Regions from separate parts of the Agrobacterium sp. NPDC090273 genome, predicted to be linked through region 2. Evidence: predicted binding sites of a transcription regulator. Region 2 holds the regulator's gene; each other region holds the start of a gene.

Region 1 (4,188 bases), on a different contig from region 2:
CCGTGTACGTGAAGCCGGCGTCTATTGTGAAATTCACCCGTTCCAGAACGCAGCGGAAGCTTTTGAGAAGTTGCAGCCGAAAGGCGTGATCTTCTCCGGCGGCCCGGCATCGGTAACGGCTGAAGGCAGCCCCCGCGCACCGCAGGCGGTATTTGATGCCGGTATTCCGATCCTCGGCATCTGCTACGGCCAGCAGACACTCTGCACCCAGCTTGGCGGTGTCGTGGAAGGTGGTCACGCGGCAGAATTCGGTCGCGCCGACATCGACATCAAGAAGGCAAGCCCGCTGTTCGAAGGTTTCTGGGACGTGGGTGGCAGCTATCCGGTATGGATGAGCCATGGCGACCGCGTTACGCAGCTTCCGGAAGGCTTCGAAGTCGCCGCGACCTCCGAAAATGCGCCTTTTGCTATCGCCGTCAACGAAGAGCGTCGCTATTACACCACCATGTTCCATCCGGAAGTGGTGCATACGCCTGACGGGGCAAAGCTTCTTTCCAACTTCGTGCACAAGATCGTCGGGCTGAAGTCCGATTGGACCATGTCCGCCTATCGCGCCGAAATGATCCGCAAGATCCGCGAACAGGTTGGCACTGAGCGTGTGATCTGCGGCCTCTCCGGCGGCGTGGATTCCTCGGTTGCAGCCGTCCTCATCCATGAGGCGATCGGTGACCAGTTGACCTGTATCTATGTCGACCATGGCTTGATGCGGATGGCCGAAAGCGAACAGGTCGTTGGCATGTTCCGTGACCATTATAACATTCCGCTGGTGCACGTAGACGCCTCCGATCTCTTCCTCACGGAACTGGCGGGCGTTTCCGATCCGGAAGTAAAGCGCAAGACCATCGGCCGCTTGTTCATTGAAGTCTTTGAGGCCGAAGCTGCAAAGATCGCTGCTGACGGCAAGGGGGCTCCGAGCTTCCTGGCACAGGGCACGCTTTACCCTGACGTTATCGAAAGCGTTTCCTTCTCCGGCGGTCCATCGGTGACGATCAAGAGCCACCACAATGTCGGCGGCTTGCCGGAACGCATGAACATGAAGCTGGTGGAGCCGCTTCGCGAGCTGTTCAAGGATGAGGTTCGTGCACTTGGCCGGGAACTCGGCCTGCCGGACAGCTTCATCGGCCGCCATCCCTTCCCTGGTCCGGGTCTGGCGATCCGCTGCCCCGGCGCCGTAACGCGCGAAAAGCTCGACATCCTGCGCAAGGCAGATGCCATCTACCTCGATGAAATCCGCAAGGCCGGTCTCTACGACACCATCTGGCAGGCTTTCGCCGTGCTGCTGCCGGTACAGACCGTGGGCGTCATGGGCGACTACCGTACCTATGATTTCGTCTGCGCCCTGCGCGCTGTCACGTCGGTGGACGGCATGACGGCAGATTTCTACCCTTACGACATGAACTTCCTTGGTCGCGCGGCAACCCGCATCATCAACGAGGTGAAGGGCATCAACCGCGTCGTCTACGACGTCACCTCGAAGCCGCCAGGCACCATCGAGTGGGAGTAAGCAGAAGGCGGAGTTTTCTCCGCCTTTGTTCTCTTTTTGTTCTTTAAATTTCTGTCGCCGGATGATATTATGACGACCTTGGCATGAAGCCACGGAGCATCGTCATGGTTTACCTATCGAGCGATGAAACGGTTTCCGACCAGCTTTGTTTCAACTGGACGCAGTCAGCCCCGCAAGCGCGATTTAATGTGCGCTTCCTGAGCAAGCTGTTGTTTTTGTTAAAGCCGCCGCAGCCGTTGAGCGAACAGATTTTTGCGGACGCCTGCCGCCATGCGGAGGGCTGTACACGCCGGAAAGCTTACCCTGCCGACCTGCTGCACATCACGCTCTTTTGCGTCGGATGTTTTGGGGCGATTCCCGAAAGTTTGATCAGCAAAATCCGCAAGGCGATGGACGGGATCAGCGGCCGGCCCTTTCCCGTGACCCTGGACAGATGTGCTGTCTTCGGCAACCGCAGCAGCCATGTCCTGAAAAGCAGTCAAGACATCCCCGAAATTGAAGGCCTTGCGAGACTTCTTCAGCGGCAGCTACGGCGACGCAACCTGCCATTCGTGCCATTCCAGCCGATCGTTCCGCACATCACGACGATTTACGGATGCGGGAAGATCGACACGATGTCGATTGAGCAACCCTATCATTGGACAGCGGACGATTTTGTGCTGGTTTATAGCCACAACGGGCTGACGCGACACGACGAGTTGGGACGATGGTCGCTATCCGCGCAAGCGAACGATTACGAACGACCTGCACGACAACTCATCTTGCAAGGCTCTGACATACAGAGCCACTCGGCATCGGATGTATGAAAAACTGACTACGAGCCACCCGGAGGGATTTTGGCACGGAGCAATCAACGTGCACTTTTAACAGCTCTCACAGAGTGCGCCTATGTTAAAGGCGCACAATCCAGGGCGAGGTAGTCTAACCCCGCCGTTGCGGGTATTAGAGCTGAACCTTGTCGAAAGCCTTGGAATCGATACCGAGGGTTTCCAAGTCTGCGCCAGCAGGCTTGCGATGAGCGCGAACAGCAGCCGAGACAGCCATTGCTGCGCCGAATACGGCGAAGGTTTCACCAAAAAACTTACGCGATGTCTTTGCAACGGAACGCATTTTTCTCTCCATCTTTGATGCCCAGATAATGGGTATAAAAGCAGCTGCTTACAATGCAGGATCAAGCAGCAGAGCTATGCATAAATATGCATCCTCGAAGATAATGTGCCTGCTGAAGCTGCAAAAACGAGCCGCATTGCATTGCGCGCCCAGTTTGTTATGCCACTCGGACACGCAACTCGAACAGGCAGGCATTCCATGACCGTCACCATCTTTGGCATCAAGAATTGCGACACGATGAAGAAAGCCCGGACATGGCTTGAAGCGAACGGCACCGAGTACGCCTTCCACGACTACAAGGCGTCGGGTATCGACAAGGTGCACCTTGAAAGCTGGTGTGATGCAGCAGGATGGGAAACAGTTCTCAATCGGGCTGGCACGACGTTCAAGAAGCTTGATGATGCCGACAAGGCCGACCTGACGCGCGAGAAGGCGATCTCGCTGATGTTCGCACAACCATCGATGATCAAGCGTCCGGTGCTTGAGGCGAAGGGCAAGATCACCGTCGGCTTCAAGCCGGAGACCTATGCAGCCCTGTTCGGCTGAGTGGCTGCATCATGTCCAAGAGCACACGCGCCACCCAGATGCTCGTGAAAGTCGGCGTCTCATTCACCACGGTCACTTATCAATATGACCCGAATGCCGATCGTATCGGTCTTCAGGCTGCCGAGGCTATCGGCGAGCCACCTCACCTCGTGCTGAAGACCCTGATGGCCGAGGTCGATGGCAAGCCGGTCTGCGTTGTTGTGCCTTCCGACCGCGAGGTCAGCATGAAGAAGCTGGCCGCAGCCTTCGGCGGCAAGTCCGCCAACATGATGAAACCCGCTGATGCCGAACGCGCCACGGGATATCATGTGGGAGGCATCAGTCCTTTCGGCCAGAAGAAACTCGTGCCGACCGCCATCGAAGCGCAGGCCATGGGTCACGGCTATGTCTACATGAATGGTGGGCAACGCGGCCTGCAGATCAGGCTCTCGCCTCAGGACGCAATGAAGGCACTCAAAGCCGAAGCCGCGCCGCTCGTCAGCGATTGACGATCCTGTCGGGCCACACGCCTTGAAAGCATTTGGCTTTCACGACGGATGGGCTATGGTTCGGCACTCTTCATGCAAATATACGAAGGCTGATCATGACCGTTTCCCCCATCGATCCCGTCAAACTCGAAAAACTCGCAGAAGTCGCCATCAAGGTTGGCCTGCAATTGCAAAAAGATCAGGATCTGGTGATTACCGCGCCAATGGCGGCACTGCCGCTGGTGCGCCTTTTGACGAAACACGCCTATATGGCTGGCAGCGGTCTCGTCACCACCTTCTATTCCGATGAGGAAACCACGCTTGCACGCTATCGCCATGCAAGCGATGCGAATTTCGACAGGGCCTCGAGCTGGCTTTACGAGGGCATGGCCAAAGCTTACGCCAATGGCGCTGCGCGTCTGGCGATTGCCGGTGACAACCCGATGCTGCTGGCCAACGAAGATCCGGCCAAGGTCGCACGTGCCAACAAGGCCAACTCCACCGCCTATAAACCGGCGCTCGAGAAGATTTCCAACTTCGACATCAACTGGAACATCATCT
Region 2 (4,188 bases):
CAAGACCGCCGGACATGCCAAAACCGCATGTCAGGCGGGTAGCGGGTGGAGATGACCTGATGGACATCTTCACCCGTCAAACAACGAAGGGCGAACTAAGCCTGCGCCCTTTTTACCGTGTCAGGATTGTCCTTGACGAACTGCACAAACGGTGCGGCCGATCTCACGGCATCGGCAAACTTGCCGCTGCCCTTCAGTCCGTCCACCTCATCCGGCTTGAAGCCCTGCGTCAGCAGGATGCGATAGACGTGCGTGGCGGTTTCGCCCTGAGCGGAGACCCAGGCGGGCAGCGTTGCTTCCAGCGCTTTCTTTTCGCGCTGGTTTCTGTCTGCAACAACGGCGAGGCGCACCAGACTGCCGAGCGGGATCGGGATACCGTTGATACCGACGTCGGGAATGAAGTTGGCGGCGTGCGGCCCGGCGTTGAGATTGTTGTTCTTCAGGATATATGCGCACTGGTTATCCCGCGTCGGCTCCTTGTTCTGCGCCTTGCGCTTCTGATTGAGCTCCACGATCAATTTGCAGTTGGCGACTGTGGAGTTCAAAAGCAACCGGTCATATTCGGCGCGCTTCAAAGCTTCCGGAGAATTGGGCGACACGGTCTGGCATCCCGTGGCCACCAGCAGGCCCAGAAACAATGCGAATTTCATGCGTTTCATGCGAAATTTTCCCGCTCACGCGCCATATCTCCATGCGGAGACACTGGCAGCGATCCATCACGATTTCAGAAAGATGCTTTGAGCGGCAAAGAGCCTTCTGTCCCACAAGACGATCCGGTCATGTCCACATGACCCTCGAAAGCAGGGCCGTAGATATCGTGACACAGCCATTTGGCAACCCAGAGACGTGGGAAGCTGAGAAGATCGTAAAAAAGGTGTAAGCGTTTTCATTCGAAGCCTGCGGGGTTGCGGCAATCCCCGGAGATTTATCCTGATGCCTTTTTCCATCGAGACCCGTTGCGAAAAACACAAAGGGCGCTCGATCCGTTTCTGGAGAGCGCCCTTTGCAGACCCGGACAGCATTGCGCGAGGAAAACCACTGCTGCAAGCCATCGATAACGGGTGATGATCCCTAGATGAGGTGGCGCCCCTCAGTTTTCAAGGGGTGTCGTGATCCAGCACCGTCTTGCTGTATGGTCGCCAGACGATTCTTTCTTCCGAGTGCCCGCATGGAAACCTCCCTCTACCAACCTGTGAAAGCCTTCCTTGAAAATGCCGGCTATACGGTAAAGGGCGAAATCGGCGGCTGCGACCTTGTCGGGATGAGTGACGGTGATCCGCCTGTGGTGGTGGTGTGCGAACTGAAACTCGCCTTCAATCTCGAGCTGATCCTTCAGGCGATCGATCGTGCCGCGATATCCGACGAAGTCTGGATCGCGGCAAAAATGTCTGTCAGTGGCCGAGGGCGCGAGACCGATAAGCGTTACCGCGATCTTTGCCGGCGGCTGGGAATTGGCATGCTTGCCGTCTCCGAAGGCGGTCATGTCAGTGTCATCGTCAGTTCGGTATCGCCGATGCCGCGCACCAACCCGAAACGACGCTCGCGGCTGATGCGCGAACACCAGAAACGCAAGGGTGATCCGGTCCTTGGCGGCAGCACACGCATGCCGCAGATGACAGCCTATCGCCAGCAGGCGCTGGGATGTGCGAAAGCGCTCTCCGAAGGACCGCTCCGGCTTCGGGAAGTCAAGTTGAACGCCCCCGATGCCGGCAAGATATTGCAATCGAACGTCTATGGCTGGTTCGAACGGCTTGAGCGGGGCGTCTATGGTTTGACGGAAGCTGGCCGCGAAGCCTTGGTGCGCTGGCCGACGTGAGATTGCGTGACGCGCTTTAGGAGCTGGATCAATTTGCCTGAAACGCTGTTTCGGGGGCCTGGGACACACAACCGGAACAAAACGCGTCACTCATCAAAATAACCGATTGCAGTTTCACGAAATTTTAGGGGATTGCAGAACACATATGGAACATATAGTGTTCGTTCTGTATTTGTTTCGCAACTTTTCGATGCGATTCTCAAGGGTGTTTTCCTCATGCTGACGCGCAAACAACAGGAATTGCTTCTCTTCATTCATGAGCGAATGAAAGAATCCGGCGTGCCGCCGTCCTTCGATGAAATGAAGGATGCACTCGATCTTGCTTCCAAATCCGGTATCCACCGGTTGATTACCGCGCTTGAAGAACGCGGATTTATTCGCCGGCTACCGAACAGGGCGCGCGCACTTGAAGTCATCAAGCTGCCCGAGGCCTATTCGCCCGGCCTGAAACCGCAACGCGGCTTCTCGCCAAGCGTTATCGAAGGCAGCCTTGGCAAGCCTAAGGCGCCTGAGCCAGCCCCTGCCCCATCGCTGAAACCCGCCAGCAATGATTTTGCCGGTGCGGTCAATGTTCCCGTCATGGGCCGTATCGCGGCCGGTGTGCCGATTTCGGCGATCCAGAACAACACGCATGACGTGGCAGTGCCTGTGGACATGCTGGGTTCTGGCGAACACTACGCGCTGGAGGTCAAGGGCGACTCGATGATCGAGGCCGGTATCTTTGATGGCGATACCGTCATCATTCGCGATGGCAGCACGGCCAATCCGGGCGACATCGTTGTGGCACTGGTGGATGACGAAGAGGCAACGCTGAAACGCTTCCGCCGCAAGGGCGCTTCGATTGCGCTCGAGGCTGCAAACCCGGCCTATGAAACCCGAATCTTCGGACCTGACCGGGTGAAAATCCAGGGCAAGCTGGTTGGCCTTATCCGGCGTTATCACTAACGCCGCATCGATCTGTATCGACGCTTGAACCGCTGGCCATTGGCTGGCGGTTTTGCTTTTGGGCGTGACACAATGGATTGTGTCATTTGCGGTGTTTTGCGTCGTGCCCATAAAGGGCTGAAACACAGATCCGGTGTGGAACCGGGTCCTGAGCATCGGCTTTATCTCGGCAGGGATATGAACAATCTTTGGCATGATGGAGAGAGATTGGTCGGGTGCTGGATAGTCTTGCCGAATAAATCGTGAGGCTGCGTTTTGTCTGACGAGACACCGCCTGCCGGAGCGCTCCCGCGAAAAACGTTGGTCGAGCGACGGTGATCCTTCACAACAGAAGCCAAGCCAGTCCGGTCGGCATCTGTTGGCGCGAGAAAACGATGAGGAAGCGCGGGGGGCAGACGGTCTGATTTCGACTGAACCGGCCCGCTTCGCTGGATGACAGCGTGCCGGTCTGATTGCATGATCCGGTGTAACGGCTCATTTCGAACCGACCCATCATTTCGGCTTATGGGAGCCATGGAATATTTTCGATATTCGAAGCGTGTATCCTGGTCGTAAGAAAGCCAGATCATATCGGGGAGCATGCCATGTACGATCTTTATATCGCCAACAAGAACTACTCGTCCTGGTCGCTGCGACCGTGGGTGCTGATGCGCACGCTGGGCATCGACTTCAACGAAAAGCTCGTGCCATTCGGGCAGGATGTGCCCTTCACCACTTTTTCGCCAACCGGCAAGGTGCCCTGCCTGGTGGATGGCACGACGACAGTGTGGGAATCACTTTCGATCGTCGAATATCTGGCGGAACGGCATGATGGCGTCTGGGCCGCTGACGCCATCGCCCGCGCATGGTCGCGGTCCGCGGCCAGCGAAATGCATGCCGGCTTTTTCTCGCTGCGCAATTTCTACCCCATGTGCGTCGGCATCCGTGCCACGCCGAACCCGGACAATAAGGGTCTTGCGGCGGATATTGCCCGGATCGATGCACTGTGGAGCGAGGGGCTCTCCCGCTTTGGTGGCCCGTATCTGGCCGGTGCGGAGTTTACCGCTGTCGACGCCTTCTTCTCACCCGTGGCGTTCCGTTTTCAGTCCTTTGGCGCCGACCTTTCACCAGCGGCAAAAGCCTATCTGGAGCGTCTTCTCGCCCTTCCGGCGATGCGCGACTGGTACGACGCCGGCCTGAAGGAAATCTGGCGCGACGAACCGCATGAACAGGAGATCCGCGACGTCTCAACCGTGGTTGCCGATCTGCGCAGCCAGGCTTGAAAAATCGTCATTGGTGCGGCGGCCCTTATGGCGTCGCCGCAACCAGTTCCTCGATCGTTTCAGATGTCTCACGGTCAAACGACCGAGTTTTCCAATCATAGGAGCGGTGTTCGCTCCAAGGGCGGTTCGTGCCCGCCATGGCCGTCGCCAACCGTCCAATCGGCC
Region 3 (4,188 bases), 110 kb from region 2:
CGCGAAACCGTTACGATCGAAGCTGCGATGAACAAGGTGCTTGGCTGAGAAGCCGGATCGAGGAGACGACATGGCAAAAGCCGAGGCTGACAAAAGTGCGGCAGCTTCCGTAAAGGAAACTGCCGCCCGGCCGTTTTCTGCGTTTGAACGCATGGTGGCCTGGCGCTACCTGCGTTCGCGGCGCAAGGAAGCATTCATTTCCGTCATCGCCGGCTTTTCCTTCGTTGGAATCATGCTGGGTGTGGCGACACTCATCATCGTCATGGCGGTGATGAACGGTTTCCGCACCGAGCTGATTTCCCGCATTCTCGGCATCAACGGTCACATGATCGTGCAGCCGATCGATACGCCTTTCAACAATTACGACGATCTGGCGAAGAAGTTCGGCGCCGTCCCGGGCGTCACCATGGCCCTGCCGCTGGTGGAGGGCCAGACGCTGGCCTCCGGCCGTGGCGGTGCAGGTTCCGGCGCGCTGGTGCGCGGCGTTCGCACCGAGGACATCGAGAAGATCAAGGAAGTCTCCTCCAACGTGAAGACGGGCGATCTCGTCGGTTTCATGTCGGGCGAGGGCGTTCTGGTCGGCTCCAGGCTCGCCTCACAGCTCGGCGTGACGGCAGGCGATGACATCACGCTGATTTCGCCGGAAGGCGACGTGACGCCGATGGGCGTCAATCCGCGCGTCAAATCCTACAAGATCTCCGGCGTCTTCGAGATCGGCATGTCGGAATATGATGCGTCGATGATCTATATGCCGCTCAGCGAGGCGCAGCTCTATTTCAATGCCGAGGGCATCGTCCAGTCGATCGAGCTTTACGTCAGCCACCCCGACAATGTTGACGGCATCAGGCCGCTGGTCGAGCAGGCTGCCGAACGGCAGGTCTATATCACCGACTGGAGACAACGAAACCAGACCTTCTTCTCCGCCCTTCAGGTGGAACGAAACGTGATGTTCATGATCCTGACGCTGATCGTTCTGGTCGCGGCGCTCAACATCATCTCCGGTCTCATCATGCTGGTGAAGGACAAGGGCAGCGATATCGCCATCCTGCGCACCATGGGTGCGAGTTCAGGCTCGGTCATGCGCATCTTCTTCATGACTGGCGCGGCCATCGGTATCGTTGGCACCTTTGCCGGCGTGGCGCTTGGCATCCTCGTGTGTCTGAACGTGGAATCGATCCGCCAGTTCTTCTCCTGGGTGTCCGGTACCGTGCTCTTCGATCCGCAGCTTTATTTCCTCAGCCAGCTTCCGGCGGAAATGGATGTAAGCGAAACGATCTCCGTCATCATCATGGCGCTGACGTTGTCTTTCCTGGCAACCATCTTCCCTGCATGGCGGGCTTCCAAGCTCGATCCGGTTCAGGCTCTGCGTTACGAATAAGGACCGCTTCCCGATATGGCTAAAAAAACTGTGCTGCGGCTTACCGGCATCGAGCGGACCTACGGTCAGGGTGAAACCTCGCTGTCCATTCTGCGCAAGGCCGAATTTGAAATGAAGAGCGGCGAGATGGTGGCCCTGGTCGCTCCATCCGGAACGGGCAAGTCGACCCTGCTGCATCTGGCTGGCCTGCTGGAACATTCCGATGCAGGCGAGGTCTTCATCAATGACCAGCCCTGCAGCGATCTGGGTGACGAGGCCCGCACGGCAATCCGCCGCAGCGATATCGGCTTCGTCTATCAGTTCCATCACCTGCTGCCGGAGTTCACCGCGCTGGAGAACGTGATGATGCCGCAGTTGATCGCCGGTCTTTCGAACAAGGAAGCGGCAGCACGCGCCAGCGCGCTGCTCGACTACATGCGTGTCGGTCACCGCGCCGAACACCGCCCGGCCGAGCTGTCAGGCGGTGAGCAGCAACGTGTGGCGATTGCCCGCGCCGTGGCAAATGCGCCGCTGCTGCTGCTTGCTGACGAGCCGACCGGCAACCTCGATCCCGAGACGGCGCATTATGTGTTCGATGCGCTGGAGGCGCTGGTGCGCCAGTCAGGTCTTGCGGCGTTGATCGCCACCCACAATCACGAACTTGCCGCTCGTATGGATCGCCGTGTGACGCTGTCCGAAGGCAAGATCGTCGATTTCTGATCACGGCGGAAGCCGGGCGACTTTGGGCTGAGAGGAACATCCACTCAGCCGCTTTGTTCTCCACACCAGAATTTTTTCAACCCGAAGGCGCTTTCTGCACCTTCGGGTTTTTCGTTTTGGAGTCAAAGGCTTGCTTTGGAGGCGAGGGAACCCGGAGTCGATTCTGCCGTTTGTACAAGACAGAAGCGGGCAAAAGCCTGTTGACAATGAAACAAAATGAGAACAAAGTTGGAACATAACGAGTAAGGAGAGACCAAATGACTGATTTCGTTCGTGACGTCGCCGCTTTCACCTCGATCGCCGTTTTTGTCGCTAGCTTTTCGATGATCCTCACTGCCCTCTGATGGCAGGCTTGAATTGGCTGGCTTGAATTCAAGCCTGAATATGTCCCTCTTGCCTGTGGACTTTACCGCCCGGAAGTTCGAAAATCGGCCGCGATTCAGAATGACGGGATGACGGAATGGGCGAGATGACTGCAAGCGGCGAAACCTCGGGCGAAAAACTGACGACGCCGGGTTTTGTCCATCTGCGGGTTCACTCCGCTTACTCCTTGCTTGAGGGGGCGCTTCCCCTCAAGAAGATCATGTCGAAGGCGGTGGCAGACGGCCAGCCGGCCATTGCCATCACCGATACGAACAACCTTTTTGTTGCGCTCGAGTTTTCCGAGAAGGCGCGTGATGAGGGTCTGCAGCCGATCATCGGCTGTCAGGTCTCCATCGACATGCAGGATGCGGTGGAAGACCGCCGCAACAACAATGCACATCTCGCAAAACTTCCTTCCATCGTGCTGCTTGCTGCCGACGCGCAAGGCTATGAGCGTCTGGTGGACCTCGTCAGCCGCGCATACCTGGAAGGTGAGGGCAGCGGCCACCATGCGGTCAACATCTCGCGCGCCTGGCTGGAGGAGAGTTCCAATGCCGGCCTGATTGCCCTGACCGGTGCTTCGGGCGGCCCAATCGATATCGCCTTGCGGGAAGGTCACGCCGATCAGGCGAAAGACCGGCTGCTGACATTGAAGTCTCTGTTCGGTGACAGGCTCTATATCGAGCTGCAGCGGCAGGGCAATTTCGACCGTGCCCATGAACGGCGGATGATCGGTCTCGCCTTCGAGCACGAGGTTCCGCTGGTTGCCACCAACGAGGCGTTTTTCCCGTCGAAGGCCGACTATGAGGCGCATGACGCCCTGATGGCGGTGGCGCACAATGCCATCGTGTCCGATGACAGCCGTTTCCGCCTGACGCCGGACCACTATCTGAAAAGCCGCGCCGAGATGATGGCGCTGTTCGCCGACGTTCCCGAGGCTCTGGAAAACACTGTCGAGATCGCGCTGCGCTGCTCCTACGTTCTGAAGAAGCGTGGACCGATCCTGCCGCGCTTTACCGGCGCCAGCGACGATCCGGAGGCGGCGGAACGCGCCGAGTCCGGTGAGCTTCGCCGTCAGGCCGTCGAAGGTCTGAATGATCGTCTGGCCGCACTCGGCATGGCGGCTGGTTATACGGAACAGGAGTACCGCGACAGGCTCGATTTCGAACTCGGCGTTATCGAACGCATGAAGTTCCCCGGTTACTTCCTGATCGTTGCCGACTTCATCAAATGGGCCAAGCAGCACGATATTCCCGTTGGTCCCGGCCGCGGTTCGGGTGCGGGCTCGCTGGTTGCCTATGCGCTGACGATCACCGACGTCGACCCCCTGCGTTTCTCGCTGCTGTTCGAGCGCTTCCTCAACCCGGAACGCGTATCGATGCCCGACTTCGATATCGACTTCTGCCAGGATCGTCGCGAAGAGGTGATCCGCTATGTGCAGCGGAAATATGGTCGCGAGCAGGTGGCGCAGATCATTACCTTCGGTTCGTTGCAGGCGCGTGCCGCGTTGCGCGACGTCGGCCGCGTGCTGGAAATGCCTTACGGCCAGGTCGACAAGATCTGTAAGCTGGTGCCGAACAATCCGGCCAATCCAACGCCCCTGTCGAAGGCCATCGAGGAAGAGCCACGCCTGCAGGAAGAGGCCGACAAGGAACCGGTCGTTGCACGCCTGCTGGATATCGCCCAGAAGATCGAAGGGCTTTATCGCCACGCATCGACCCACGCCGCCGGTATCGTCATTGGCGACA

What was found. The regulator LexA, encoded in region 2, represses DNA repair genes until DNA is damaged. The targets are predictions, from matches to a motif close to TGTTCNNNNTGTGTTCNG.
Region 1: the regulator LexA is predicted to act here: its motif matches at 1,531-1,548, upstream of ACIQT8_RS15450 (2'-5' RNA ligase family protein).
Region 3: the regulator LexA is predicted to act here: its motif matches at 2,296-2,313, upstream of dnaE (DNA polymerase III subunit alpha).

Annotation. Positions count from the first base shown of each region.
Region 1 is NZ_JBIVYN010000005.1:232,602-236,789, forward strand. It holds gene guaA (glutamine-hydrolyzing GMP synthase) at 1-1,504, shown strand, start outside; gene ACIQT8_RS15450 (2'-5' RNA ligase family protein) at 1,609-2,310, shown strand; gene ACIQT8_RS15455 (hypothetical protein) at 2,447-2,614, opposite strand; gene ACIQT8_RS15460 (ArsC family reductase) at 2,813-3,160, shown strand; gene ybaK (Cys-tRNA(Pro) deacylase) at 3,172-3,648, shown strand; gene ACIQT8_RS15470 (aminopeptidase) at 3,744-4,188, shown strand, end outside.
Region 2 is NZ_JBIVYN010000001.1:916,767-920,954, forward strand. It holds gene ACIQT8_RS04555 (hypothetical protein) at 96-659, opposite strand; gene ACIQT8_RS04560 (DUF2161 domain-containing phosphodiesterase) at 1,169-1,816, shown strand; gene lexA (transcriptional repressor LexA) at 2,033-2,761, shown strand; gene ACIQT8_RS04570 (glutathione S-transferase family protein) at 3,346-4,023, shown strand; gene ACIQT8_RS04575 (ComEC/Rec2 family competence protein) at 4,049-4,188, opposite strand, start outside.
Region 3 is NZ_JBIVYN010000001.1:1,023,861-1,028,048, reverse strand. It holds gene proS (proline--tRNA ligase) at 1-48, shown strand, start outside; gene ACIQT8_RS05060 (lipoprotein-releasing ABC transporter permease subunit) at 71-1,378, shown strand; gene ACIQT8_RS05055 (ABC transporter ATP-binding protein) at 1,394-2,077, shown strand; gene dnaE (DNA polymerase III subunit alpha) at 2,538-4,188, shown strand, end outside.